DNA from 3 places in the Mesorhizobium sp. NPDC059025 genome. Region 3 is predicted to be linked to each of the others. Evidence: predicted binding sites of a transcription regulator. Region 3 holds the regulator's gene; each other region holds the start of a gene.
What was found. The regulator LexA, encoded in region 3, represses DNA repair genes until DNA is damaged. The targets are predictions, from matches to a motif close to TGTTCNNNNTGTGTTCNG.
Positions count from the first base shown of each region.

Region 1: a site for LexA is predicted at 2,425-2,442, ahead of ACFWYE_RS13180 (helicase-related protein). Genes of this name have one in related genera too.
Region 2: a site for LexA is predicted at 2,792-2,809, ahead of recA (recombinase RecA). Genes of this name have one in related genera too.

Region 1 covers NZ_JBHYIM010000004.1:386,602-391,106, reverse strand. Annotated here, with positions in the region: gene ACFWYE_RS13180 (helicase-related protein) at 1-2,269, opposite strand, end outside; gene ACFWYE_RS13175 (MFS transporter) at 3,040-4,257, shown strand; gene phbB (acetoacetyl-CoA reductase) at 4,327-4,505, opposite strand, start outside.
Region 2 covers NZ_JBHYIM010000002.1:522,292-526,796, forward strand. Annotated here, with positions in the region: gene alaS (alanine--tRNA ligase) at 1-1,368, opposite strand, end outside; gene recA (recombinase RecA) at 1,579-2,667, opposite strand; gene ACFWYE_RS06820 (carbohydrate kinase family protein) at 2,931-3,875, shown strand; gene ACFWYE_RS06825 (pseudouridine-5'-phosphate glycosidase) at 3,940-4,505, shown strand, end outside.
Region 3 covers NZ_JBHYIM010000001.1:705,764-710,268, reverse strand. Annotated here, with positions in the region: gene ACFWYE_RS03440 (antibiotic biosynthesis monooxygenase) at 78-428, opposite strand; gene ACFWYE_RS03435 (LysR family transcriptional regulator) at 544-1,431, shown strand; gene lexA (transcriptional repressor LexA) at 1,626-2,348, shown strand; gene ACFWYE_RS03425 (ComEC/Rec2 family competence protein) at 2,375-4,505, opposite strand, start outside.

The DNA of each region.
Region 1 (4,505 bases), on a different contig from region 3:
GAATGTCGACGCGCACCGCTCGACGGCCGAGGTTACGATAGCCGGCCAGACGGTAGAATGTCTTGTCGTAGGTCGGATCGATCACGATCGAGGTGCGACCGGAAGCCAGCGCGTGGACCACGTCGCCGAAGCCCGGCTTATCCTTGCCGTCGTTCTTCAGCGCCCACAACAGCGTCACAAGGCCCGCTGGCGCCGGCTTGATCAACGACGGTACGAAAACATGATAGGCGCCGAAACGCACGCCGAGGCGTCGCAGCGCCGCACGGCCTTCCTGATCGAGCGTGCGCATCTCTTCGGCGATGTCGCGCCGGTTGATGAGGCCGAAATGCTCGACGAGCTGGAAGGCGATGCCGCGAGCAATCCCGGTCAGCTGCTCGGCATTCTTCATGTCCACCAGCGGCTTCAACAGCAGCTCGACCTGGAAATTGACAAAACGATCGGCGCGCGCCGCGACCTTGTCACGCGCCGGACCGGTCAGTTGCTCGTCGGCAAGCAGCACCAGTCGCGGCTTCAACGCGTCTTCGCCGGCAACCAGCGTACCGATCGGCGCGCCGATCCAGCGCAGCACGCCATCAGAACCCAAGGCGATGTCGTTGTTACCGGACGCCGCGAAGCGTTCCGCGCGGGCTTCGAACTCGGAGGCAAGTGCCTTCTGTGCGGCTGAACGCACAGCCTTGGCATCTTCGCCGCCGGCGCCCTGGTCGGCCGTGAAGCGGAACCCTTGCAGTTCGCCGACATGATGGCCCTCGACGAGGACGGTTCCGGTTGGGCTGATTTCGGCTTCGGGCATGGTATTTTCTCTAAGGCGCCGCATGAGGACGGAAGTCCTGCGATCAACGAAGCGTTTCGTCAACCGCTCATGCAACGCGTCCGACAATCTGTCTTCGATTTCCCGTGTCTTTTCTTGCCAGTGTGTCGGATCGGCAAGCCAACCTGGACGATTGGATACAAAAGTCCACGTGCGAATCTGGGCGATGCGATGCGAAAGCGTGTCGATGTCACCCTCGGTGGTGTCGGCACGACGCACCTGTTCAGCCATGTAGCTTTCGTCGACATGGCCGCGCCTGGCAAGGTCCATATAGATGGAAGCAATGAGGTCAGCGTGCTGTGCGGGAGCGATCTTGCGGTAATCCGGCAGGACGCAGGCTTCCCACAGCAGGGCCACACGCTCGCGGTTGGTGGCAAGCGCACGGATTTCGCCGTCCTTCGAGAGGAAATCCAGAGCCTGCGCATCGACGGCAGGCAGGGCGCGGGTCAGCCCTTCAACCGGCGCGTTGGTCTCGATCGAACGCTTCAGCGCATCGAGGTTGGAAAAATCGAAGGTCGGCGTGCGCCATTGCAGCACTTTCACCGGCTCGAAATCATGACTTTCGATCTTCTGGACGAGGTCTTCGTCGAGCGGGTCGACCTGGCCGGTGACGCCGAACGTGCCGTCGCGCAGGTGCCGGCCGGCACGGCCGGCGATCTGGCCGAGCTCTGCCGCGGTCAGGTTTCGGTATTGATAGCCGTCAAACTTCCTGTTCTGGGCAAAGGCGACGTGGTCGACATCGAGGTTCAACCCCATGCCGATGGCGTCGGTCGCAATCAGATAATCGACATCGCCGGACTGATAGAGCGCCACCTGTGCATTGCGGGTGCGAGGCGACAATGCGCCGAGCACGACTGCCGCACCACCCTGCTGGCGGCGGATCAACTCGGCGATCCCATAGACCTCATCGGCCGAAAAGGCGACAATGGCCGAACGGCGCGGCAGACGGGTCAGCTTCTTGGAGCCGGCATAGGCAAGATGCGACAGGCGCGGCCTGGTCACCACCGATACGCCGCGGAGCAATTTCTGCAGGATGCCCTGCATGGTGGCGGCACCCAGAAGCAATGTCTCCTGCCTGCCGCGCAGGTTGAGAATACGGTCGGTGAAGATGTGACCGCGTTCGAGATCTCCGGCCAATTGCACTTCGTCGATGGCAACGAATGCGGCGTCGGTCTCGCGCGGCAACGCTTCGACGGTATGAACCGAATATCGCGCCCCGGCGGGCTGGATCTTTTCCTCGCCCGTTACCAGCGCGACCTTGTTGGCGCCGACCTTCTCGCACAGCCGGGCGTAGACTTCACGGGCCAGCAGGCGAAGCGGCAAGCCGATGATGCCGCTTTCATGCGCAACCATTCTCTCGATCGCGAGATGCGTCTTGCCCGTGTTGGTCGGGCCGAGCACGGCCGTGACGTCACGGCCTGAAAGGATCAGCGGTTCGGTGGGTTTGGGATGGATATTCATCGGCCCGGAAAGAAGACCTTTTCCCGTCATCGGCGCCGCCTTGCCCGGCGACAGCGCACACATAGGCATTCAGGCGCCGGAGCGAAAGCAGAATGTTCATGGAAGCGTCGCACCCGTTCACCCGGTCCTGCCTTTTGCACCGCAGAATTAACGTACGGAACGAGTCTGGAACGAATCAGCGACGAATCGCTGACTCTTCGCGATTCACGGTTCGTTCACGGCTAGATATGGATCTCGGCTCACTGAGTCGCACCACATGCTGAATCGGCTAATCGACCAAACCATCCGCTTTTCACAACTGCCGTTAACTTTTGCCGGCAAGAGGCATCCACGCGAGTGCCGGCTAACGAGCCGACCAGTTCAAGCCGCTGAAATAACAGCATTTTCTTAATGGCCATTAACCACATCCGACACTTAACCGTCCATTTTCATTAACAATTCGACCAAAGCCGGAACGAATCGGCGACGAATCGGCGATCGCAGGAGTTTCCTGTTTTGTTCACCCCAACATCTGGTGTTGTGCACAGCTTGTCCACCAATGATTCACAGGCTTCCGACGCATTTATTCGCCATGCGACGGACCAACATTAATGTTTGCGTGCCGGAACGGCACAATCAGCCAGGCATCGGCGAGCCTTCCCCACGGTCGAGACGGCCTCTTTTTTCGCCGCCGGGGTGGCGCGTGTCCGCTTCAAACCGGGATCGGTGGTCCATTTACAGAAGCGCAGGCACCTCCATACGGTGGGGCCCCAGCAGCCGGAACAGCCCCTATGGAATCCCAAAACTCGTATCGGACCTTGATGTCGATCCCGGGCCTGCCGCCGCTCATCCTCGCGGCAACGCTGTCACGACTGGCGGCACGCATGTTCGGCCTTACCCTTGTTCTGTTCGTCCTGGCACGTTTTTCGTCACCGGCCCTGGCCGGTTGGCTGACTTTTGCCGCGATTGCTCCAGGCCTCCTCGTCAGTCCCGTCGCCGGTGCATTGCTCGACCGCGTCGGTCCGACAACGGCGGTCCGAATCGACCTGATCGCCAGCGCCGCCTTCATCGCCGCGGTCAGCATTGCCGGCTGGGCGGGCTGGGCGAGCCCGCCGGTTCTGTTCGTCCTGGTGGTACTGTTCTCGCTCGCCGGTCCTCTGGGTGCATCCGGCACGCGGACGCTTCTGCCGCGGCTCGTGCCCGCCCATGCGCTCGATCGGGTCAATGCTCTCGACACCGCGGTCTATGCCATCTCCGATGTCGCGGGGCCGGCACTGGCCGGCCTGACCGTAGCCCTGCTTGGGCCGGAGGCTGCGCTGTCGATCATCGCCTTTGCCTATGCCGGCGCCGCTGTCTGCCTGTCTTATGTTCAACGGCTGCCGGGGCTGGCATCACGCCATGCCTCCCTGCTACGCCAGACGATCGAGGGCATTGAGATGGTGGCACGGCAGCCTACGCTGCGCGGCCTCGCTGTCTCCTACTCGTTCTATCAGGTCACCTGGGGCGTGCTCGTCGTGGTGGTGCCGGTGTTCGTGGCCGAGCGTTACGGCGTGACGGAAAGCAGTTCGGTGACCGGCGCGCTGTGGGCTGCCATGGGCATTGCCGGCGGTATCGGAGCGCTTCTGGCGGGTCATCTGCGCACGACGGGGCGCGAGCGCCATGTCATGGCGGTCGGCATGGTTGTCACGGCCCTGGCTGCCTGGCCGGTCGCGGCGGAGTTCGGGCTGGGTGGGCTGGCCATCGGCCTGATGATTGCCGGCATGGTGTCGGGCCCGATCGATGTTGCGCTGCTGACCTTGCGCCAGCGCCGCACAGATCCGCACCAGCTCGGCCGCGTCATGTCGATTTCCATGAGCCTGAACCTGGCCGGCTTCCCGCTCGGATCCGCCATCGCAGGCATGGTCATCACGCAATCGATGTCCGCTGCCTTCATCATCGCCGGCTGCGCATCCGTCATCGCAGCCGCGGCCACGGCATCGATCCCCCGCGATGTCGCCCCCGCAAAATAGGGTCCAGCGTAGTCGCTGAAACGAAAACGGGCCGCAAGCGGCCCGTTTCGTAACAATAGGCATAATCTCTCAGGCGAAATACTGCCCGCCATTGGCCGAGATGGTCGAGCCGGTGATAAAGCCGGCTTCCTCGGAAGCCAGGAACACCACGCAACGCGCGATCTCCTCCGGCTCGCCGAGGCGACCGACCGGGATCTGCGGGATGATGCGTTCGTTTAGCACCTTCTCGTCGATCGCCTTGACCATTT
Region 2 (4,505 bases), on a different contig from region 3:
CTCGGTCGCGCCTGTCTTGTCGCGCACGGAGAACCACACGGTCTCGGTGGCAGCTTCGCCGGAACCGGCCCAACTGGCGCGCGCTTCCGCCTTCTGCCGTTCCATCGCGTCGGTGAAACCGGCAAGGTCGACCGAGATGCTGCGCTGGCGCAGGGCGTCCTGCGTCAGATCCAGCGGGAAACCGTAGGTATCGTAGAGCTTGAAGGCAGTCTCGCCGTCCAGCATGTCGCCGGTACCGAGCCTGTCAGTGGCATCGGCGAGCAGGCCGAGACCGCGCACCAGCGTCTTGCGGAAGCGGGTTTCCTCAAGCTTCAGCGTTTCGGTGAGCAGTGCTTCGCTGCGCACGAGCTCGGGATAGGCCTGCCCCATCTCGCGCACCAGCGCCGGCACCAGCTTCCACATCAAAGGCTCATTGGCGCCGAGCAGCTGCGCATGACGCATGGCACGGCGCATGATGCGGCGAAGCACATAGCCACGGCCCTCGTTGGAAGGCAGCACGCCATCGGCCACCAGGAAGGATGACGAGCGCAGGTGGTCGGCGATCACGCGGTAGGACGCGACATTCTCGGTGTTCGGGCCTTGTCCGAGCGCGGACGAAGCCGCGTCGATCAGGTGACGGAAAAGATCGGTTTCGAAAACGCTTTCCACCCCCTGCAGGATGGAGGCCATGCGCTCCAGGCCCATGCCCGTATCGATCGACGGGCGCGGCAGGTCGATGCGCTCCTCCTTGGTGACCTGCTCATACTGCATGAAGACCAGGTTCCAGAATTCGAGGAAGCGGTCGCCATCCTCTTCCGGGCTGCCGGGAGGGCCGCCCCAGATGTGCTCGCCGCGATCGATGAATATCTCGGAACACGGCCCGCAGGGACCAGTGTCGCCCATGGCCCAGAAATTGTCCGAGGTCGCGATGCGGATGATGCGGTCATCCGAAAAGCCGGCGATCTTCTTCCAGTAGCCGGCCGCCTCTTCGTCGGTGTGATAGACGGTGACGAGCAGCTTGTCCTTCTTCAGCCCGAAACCCTTGGTGATCAGGTTCCAGGCGAGTTCGATCGCGCGTTCCTTGAAATAATCGCCGAACGAGAAATTGCCGAGCATCTCGAAAAAGGTGAGATGGCGGGCGGTGTAGCCGACATTGTCGAGATCGTTGTGCTTGCCGCCGGCACGCACGCTCTTCTGCGCGGTTGCGGCGCGCGAATAGGGCCGCTTCTCCAGGCCGGTGAAAACGTTCTTGAACTGTACCATACCGGCGTTGGTGAACATCAGCGTCGGGTCGTTGCGCGGCACCAGCGGGCTGGAGGCGACGATCTCGTGGCCTTCCTTGCGGAAATAGTCGAGAAAGGTCGACCGGATATCATTCACGCCACTCATCGAAACTGCCTTTATGGTGAAGCCCCCAGCCAAGGCCGGTGGAAAATGGAATAGGCCTTTTAGCGGCAGCCTTCCAGCCTGTCCAGAAACAGGCAAGACCCATGCGCGCAGACCCAAAGCCATCGCCAGAAACGCAAACCGCCGGCGCAAGGCCGGCGGTTAAACCATTGTCATCAGGCGCTGAACTGGCTCTCAGGGGAGAACCAACCGTTAGCCTTCTGCGGCGTCGTCGAGATCGTTGTCGCTGTCGCCGCCATTGTCGAGGAATTTCTCCGCGATCAGCCCGGCATTCTGTCTCAGCGCCTGCTCGACCTCGCGGGCAAGATCCGGATTGTCGCGCAGGAACTGCTTGGCGTTTTCACGTCCCTGGCCGAGACGCTGCGAATTGTAGGAGAACCAGGCTCCCGACTTCTCGACGATGCCGGCCTTGACACCGAGATCGATCAACTCGCCGGTCTTGGACACGCCTTCGCCATACATGATGTCGAATTCGATGACCTTGAAGGGTGGGGCCAGCTTGTTCTTGACCACCTTGACGCGGGTCTGGTTGCCGACGACCTCGTCCCGATCCTTGATCGAACCGATGCGGCGGATGTCGAGGCGCACCGAAGCGTAGAACTTCAGCGCGTTACCACCGGTGGTCGTCTCGGGCGAACCGAACATGACGCCGATCTTCATGCGGATCTGGTTGATGAAGATGACCATGGTGTTGGAACGCGAGATCGAGGCGGTGAGCTTGCGTAGCGCCTGGCTCATCAGGCGAGCCTGCAGGCCCGGCAACGCATCACCCATCTCGCCCTCGATTTCGGCGCGCGGAGTGAGCGCTGCGACCGAATCGACCACCAGAACGTCGATGGCGCCTGAGCGAACCAGCGTGTCGCAGATCTCCAGCGCCTGCTCGCCGGTGTCCGGCTGCGAGATCAGCAGGTTTTCGAGATCGACGCCCAGCTTGCGGGCATAGACCGGATCGAGCGCATGTTCGGCATCGACGAAGGCGCAGATGCCGCCCTTCTTCTGCGCTTCCGCCACCGTGTGCAGCGCCAGCGTGGTCTTGCCCGAGCTTTCCGGCCCGTAAATTTCAACGATACGGCCACGCGGCAAACCGCCGACGCCGAGCGCGATGTCGAGGCCCAGCGAGCCTGTCGGCACCGTCTCGATCTCGACCGCCTGCTCATTGGCACCGAGCCGCATGATCGAGCCCTTGCCGAATGCCCGTTCGATCTGCGACAGCGCAGCGTCGAGCGCTTTTGTTTTGTCCACCGAATTGTCCTCTACAAGCCTCAAGCTATTCTGAGCCATGATACATCACCCCTTGGTCGTCAATGAAGGCCGGACAGTCCGGGATCCCTTGTTATTATGTACCCTTTTTGTTCCGTTTTGGCAAGACACCGTAAAACCTTGAAAAGTATGTTAAACTCCAATTTGTTCTTTTTTTGTTTTGCAGCAGGCGGCCGTGAGGCGTCCTCACGCGCGCAGATCACATTGGCGCGATGCGGCGGTCGCCGATTCGGCAAGGCCACAGCAACGAACCATAACGCGACCCCTAGCATCGCGGTGCGTGCATGAGCCCCATGCCGAAGCTTTTCGCCGCTGGTGGCGCGCATATCGACCGACGCGGTCAGGTGAGCGGCCCCTATGTGCCGGCGGCGTCCAATCCCGGAACGATGCGCGAGGATGTCGGCGGCGGCGTCTTCAATGCACTGCGCACAGTCGTGCGACGTGGTGTCTCCGCCGCACTGATGTCGGTGCGCGGCGGCGACACCGCGGGCGAAACGGTCGCGCGGACAATCACGCAGGCCGGCATCAAGGATCTCTCGGTCACCTTCCTTGACCGTGCCACGCCGAGTTACACGGCCATCCTCGACAGCGAGGGCGAGCTTATGGTCGGCTTTGCCGACATGGGGCTCTATGATCTGGCTTTCCCAAAGCAGATGCGCCGCGCCAACATTCGCGGCGCGGTTGAGGCATCGGATGCGGTGCTCTGCGATGCGAACCTGCCGACCGCGGCGCTCGAGCGTCTCATGGTGCTGGCCGCAGACCGACCAATCTTCGTCATCGCCATTTCACCGGCCAAGGTGGTTCGCCTCGCCTCGCTGTTCGAACGGCCGACGCTTGTGTTCATGAACCGTCGCGAGGCAGCAGCGCTGACCGGCCTTTCGCGCGAGGCGACCGAGAAAGATCTGGTAATGGGCCTGCGTGGCATTGGCATGCGCGGCGGCGTCGTGACGGCAGGAGACCGCCCTGCGCTCGGTTTTGACATGGACGGCGCCTTTGCAATCTCGCCGCCTCCGCCGAGGGCCGTGGTCGACGTGACCGGCGCAGGCGATGCGCTGGCGGGAGCCACCACCGCAGCGCTGCTGCGCGGGCTGCCGCTGCGCGTCGCATTGCGCGAAGGTGTCGCAGCAGCAGCACTCGCTATCGAAAGCCCGCTCGCGGTACCCGAATTCACGCAGGCATCCTTTGCCGCAGCCCTGACGCTTGTGCCGGAAGCGCGGGAAGTGGCATGAGGACGGCAAATCCCATTCTTGAACGGCTGTTCGCGAACCGCGTGACGCCAACCGGAGACATCTCATGATCCTCGAAACCGCCCGCCCTTACATCGACATCCACGCTCCCGTCGCCGAGGCACTGAAAGCGGGCCGTCCGGTGGTGGCGCTGGAATCGACCATCATTACCCACGGCATGCCCTACCCCGACAATGGCGCGATGGCGGCCAATGTCGAAAAGATCATTTCGGATGAAGGCGCAGTGCCGGCAACGATCGCGGTCGTCAACGGCCGCATCAAGATCGGCCTGTCCGACGGCGAACGGGAGTCGCTTGCCATGACCGGCGACGCCATGAAGCTGTCGCGCGCCGACTTCGCCTTCGCCGTCGCCGAAGGCCGCACGGGCGGCACGACCGTGGCCGCCACCATGATCGCCGCGCATATGGCCGGCATCAGGGTGTTTGCCACCGGCGGCATCGGCGGGGTGCACAAGGGCGCCGAAAAAAGCTTCGACATCTCGGCCGATCTCGACGAGCTGGCACGCACGCCGGTGATCGTGGTGTCGGCAGGCGCCAAGGCCATCCTCGACATCGAAAAGACGCTGGAAGTCCTGGAAACGCGCGGCGTGCCGGTGATCGGTCATGGCTGCGA
Region 3 (4,505 bases):
TGCGCCTGTTTTCGATGCTGTCAGCGGCAGTGGTACAACTGGATATCCAGTGCTGCCCCGGGCAGTTCATCTGACGATCACTTCACTGCGCGCTTCGGCAAGACAAGGTCATCGACCGTGTAGGTGTGGAATTCGCTTCTCGATACGGTGTCGAGCTTCCGGAATTTCTCCAGGAATACAGGATCGGAGAAAAACTCGCTGACATTGCCGGCACCGTGGATTGCTTCGACATTGACGACGGTTTCGCCGTCGGTGCTCTTGGCGAGCGTACTCCAGAGAAAACCTTCCTTGCGCTCTGCCACGTAGTGCACGACATCCTGGATGACAGCAAACGCCTCCTCCTGCTTTCCTGGATGGGCGTGAATGACGTTCACGACAAAAGTCGTTGACTGAGGAGATGCAGAAAAGGCTGCGGTAGGCTTGTCCATGAGTGTCTCCATCTGACGATTGCGGCGATCTTGCCGCGGCAACCTCTGGATATTCAGGACAGATGAGCAGATAAATGCCCATTCTCTCCCATCAATAACGAAGAAAATTCCGCAATTGGACAAGCTTGGACCACTCGGTATCTTCGTACAGGTTGCGGAAGCCGGTAGCTTTATCGGTGCCGCGCGCCGGCTCAGCCTTACGGCCTCGGCCGTCGGCAAGGCGATTGCGCGGCTCGAAAACGAAATGGGCGCCCGCCTCTTTCACCGCTCGACGCGGAGTATGGCTCTGACAGAGGAAGGCAGTTTCTTTCTCGAAACCTGCCGGCGCATTCAATCGGAATACGAGCAAGCGCAGATCCAGCTTGCGAGATCGCAGGCGAGCCCCCGAGGACAGCTTCGCGTCTCTCTCCCGCTCGCGGGCATGCTGTTGATGCCGACCATATCGGCCTTCATGGAACAATATCCGGATATCAATCTCGACCTTGATTTTACAGACCAGCTGGTCGACGTCATCGAAGAGGGCTTTGACGCGGTGATCCGCACCGGAGACATCCGGGACACGCGCCTGATAAGCCGCAAACTCGGTACTTTTCGGCACAAACTCGTCGCGGCACCGAAATATCTCGCCGAACATGGTACGCCCAGAGTGCCGGAGGACCTGCTCAAGCACCGCTGTCTCCACCATCGTTACGCGAATTCGGGGCGGCTCGAGCCCTGGCCCCTCGTGCGCAGCGGTTGTGACCTGAAACTCGATCTTCCCGTGACCACCGTTGCCAGCACGCTGGAGCCGCTGATCTACCTCGCCGAACGGTCCTTCGGTATCACCTGTCTGCCGCCGTTCGCCGTGTCTGCAGAACTGGCCGAAGGCAAGTTGGTATCGCTGCTGACGGATTATCTCGGCGAAACGGGTACGTTCCGAATATTGTGGCCGACAAATCGCCATCTCTCGCCCAAAGTACGGGTTTTCGTGGACTACATGGCTGAGAATCTATTTGCCGAGTAAGGGTAGGGCAGCATCCTTCGGCCTGCTCTGCGACGGGAGATATGGCAACAGGGAACAGCCTGGCTTCTTGCTAGGCTGAACAAAGCGTCAACAAATTCATTAAACTTTAAATGGTTGCGGAACACAAATGGAACAGATAGTGTTTGTTCCGGGTTTGTTTTTCTGATTCCGGTTCCGTTCCACGGAGGGTGGCGATGCTGACACGCAAGCAACATGAGCTTTTGCTCTTCATCCATGAACGGCTGAAGGAAAGCGGAATCCCCCCTTCTTTCGACGAAATGAAAGAGGCGCTGGACCTGGCCTCCAAGTCAGGAATCCACAGGCTAATAACTGCTCTGGAGGAACGTGGCTTCATCCGCCGATTGCCGAACCGGGCTCGCGCGCTGGAAGTGCTGCGGTTGCCGGATTCGATTGCTCCCGGCCTTAACGCAGCCAGGAAGTTTTCTCCGGCGGTCATCCAGGGCAGCCTGGGGCGTTCTGTACCCAAGGAGCCGCAACGCCTGCAGGCGCCTAGCAATGACGACGACGTCGCAGCTTCCGTTTCCATCCCCGTGATGGGACGCATCGCTGCCGGTGTACCGATCGACGCGATCCAGCACCGCACCCATTCGATTTCCGTACCGCCGGACATGATTTCGGGAGGCGAGCACTACGCCCTGGAAGTCAAAGGCGACTCCATGATCGAAGCCGGCATTTTCGATGGCGATACGGTCATCATCCGCAATGCCAATTCGGCCAATCCCGGCGAGATCGTCGTGGCATTGGTCGATGAGGAAGAGGCGACGCTCAAGCGTTTCCGTCGCAAGGGCGCCTCGATTGCGTTGGAAGCAGCCAATCCTGCCTATGAAACACGAATCTTTGGACCGGATCGGGTCAAGGTACAAGGTAAACTGGTCGGATTGATCCGTCGCTATTAGACCGGACACCCTACAAATTTAGCCGACTACAGATTGCCGGAAACAGACTTTCCGGGAAATTGTGTGTCTGAATGGGCGGGGTGGTTTGAGTTCAACGGTTTGGGCTTGGATTTAGGCGTGTTTTCAAGGCGAGGCGGCAATCCCCTCGCCTCGCGCGTAAATTCACGCTGGACATGCCAGGGTCGATCTTTGGCATCGATCGCGAACAAGATATTAGCCGGCTTATCTGGCAAGGAATCGAAGCGCACCGCAGCACTGCCGACGCGGGCCAGATCCTGCTTGGTGACCACCACCACAGTCGGATCGTTGCAGGGATCTGGTGCGGTCGCATCGTCGATCACAATGAGTGCCGCGACTCCGCAAGCCGATCTGGCTGCATCGATGCGAGCGGTCGTCACCACGACAGCCCCAGATGGATGGCGAGCGAAGCACAGCTGGCGAGTGCACAGGAATGGCGTGCCAAGCGGCATGTCGAGTGCATTTTCGACAGTCAGTTCGACGTCACTCGAAACATCTTCTGGCAAGACCGTCGTCTCTACGTTGAGCGCCCGGCGCCAGTTGTCGAGCGTGAAGGGATTGGGTCGTGCCCGGCTGACAGCGAGTTTGTCATCGCCGACTGGCAGGGCAACGAGCCGTGCGTCCTCCGAGATCAACACATCGGGCGTTTCTACATTGCCCATCGCTATCAGACCGGCCAGCACAAAGGGCAATGCCAGCAAACGTAGCCATGTCGTCGCCATCGCACCGATGGCAAGCGCCACGGCAATGAAGAGCACCGATTGCGTCGAGACAAGGCCAACCCCGTCGACCGGGGAGCGCTGCGAAATCCAGTCCGCGATCACCATCATCACCGTCAGTCCCTTGCCCATCGCATAGAGAAACGGTTCATCGGCGCCAAACGGCATGGCAATCGCGCTGAGAACGGCAGCCAGCATGACAAACGAAACCACTGGCATCACCGCCAGGTTGGCGAACAAACTCAGGGGTGAGACCCGCTGGAAATGCCAGACCGCGAACAGCGCCGTGGCAAGGCCGGCGATGATCGAGGTTGCAGCCATGCCAGCAACCGCAATCAGCGACTTGTGCGCGAGAAAGCCGGTGAACGAGCGTGCCAGCGGTGCCGGGGTAGGCATGACTTCGCGCCGTTGCGCCCAAGCCGCATACGCGCCGATCAAGGCGGCAGTCGCGGCGAACGACATTTGGAAAGACGGACCGACCACTTCATGCGGCGCGGTCAGGATCACGATCATCGCCGAGATGGCCAGGTTGCGCATCGACAGCGCCGCTCGGTCGAACAGCACCGCAATCAGCATCACCGACAGCATGATGAAACTACGCTCCGCCGCGACCACCACCCCGGAGATCGCGAGATATGCGGAAATCGAACAAATGGCTGCGAACGCAGCATATTTCTTGACCGGCCGGCGCGCTGAGAAATCCGGAAACAACGCGAAAGCGCCGCGCAGCAGTAACATCACGGTTCCTGCGACGAGTGCCATGTGCAGGCCGGATATCGAGATGATGTGATAGATACCCGTCCTTCGCATGGCTTCGTTGACGGAGTTCGGAATGCCGGCGCGCACGCCGACAATCAGTGCCGCGGCGATCTCGCCCTCAGGCCCACCAATCGAAGCGCGAATGCGATCCGCGATCGTTTCGCGTGCGGTCTCGACGGCCACCGACAGCCGAGTGGGCAGCGATGCAGGTACCTTCTCCAGGGGTTCAAGCTTCGGCTTGCCCATGAAGAACCCAGTCGCGCCGATCCCGTCGAAATAGCTTTCGAAAGAAAAATCATAGCCGCCGGGCCGCACCGGACCGGCTGGCGGCATCAGCCGGGCATAGCCGGAAACGATCGACCCGGCGCGGATTTCGGCCGGCATTGCCAAAGCCGAAAGCCGCACCCGCTCCGGCTGATAGCGTAGCTTGGGCTTTTCAGTACCGATGACGTCGAGCGTCAGCCGCGTGCGTCCACTGGCCATCGGCTCGACTGAAATGACGCGGCCTGTCACCCTGGTCGACACCTGTGCTCCCAGTACGTTGCTCGGCATGCGCCACGTCTCGACCTTGCCGGCAAGGATACCGAGCACGAGGAAGAGGACGGCCATCGCGGCGAGATGCAAGCCAAGGCGGGAGCGTGAAAGCAGCGCAATGACAGCA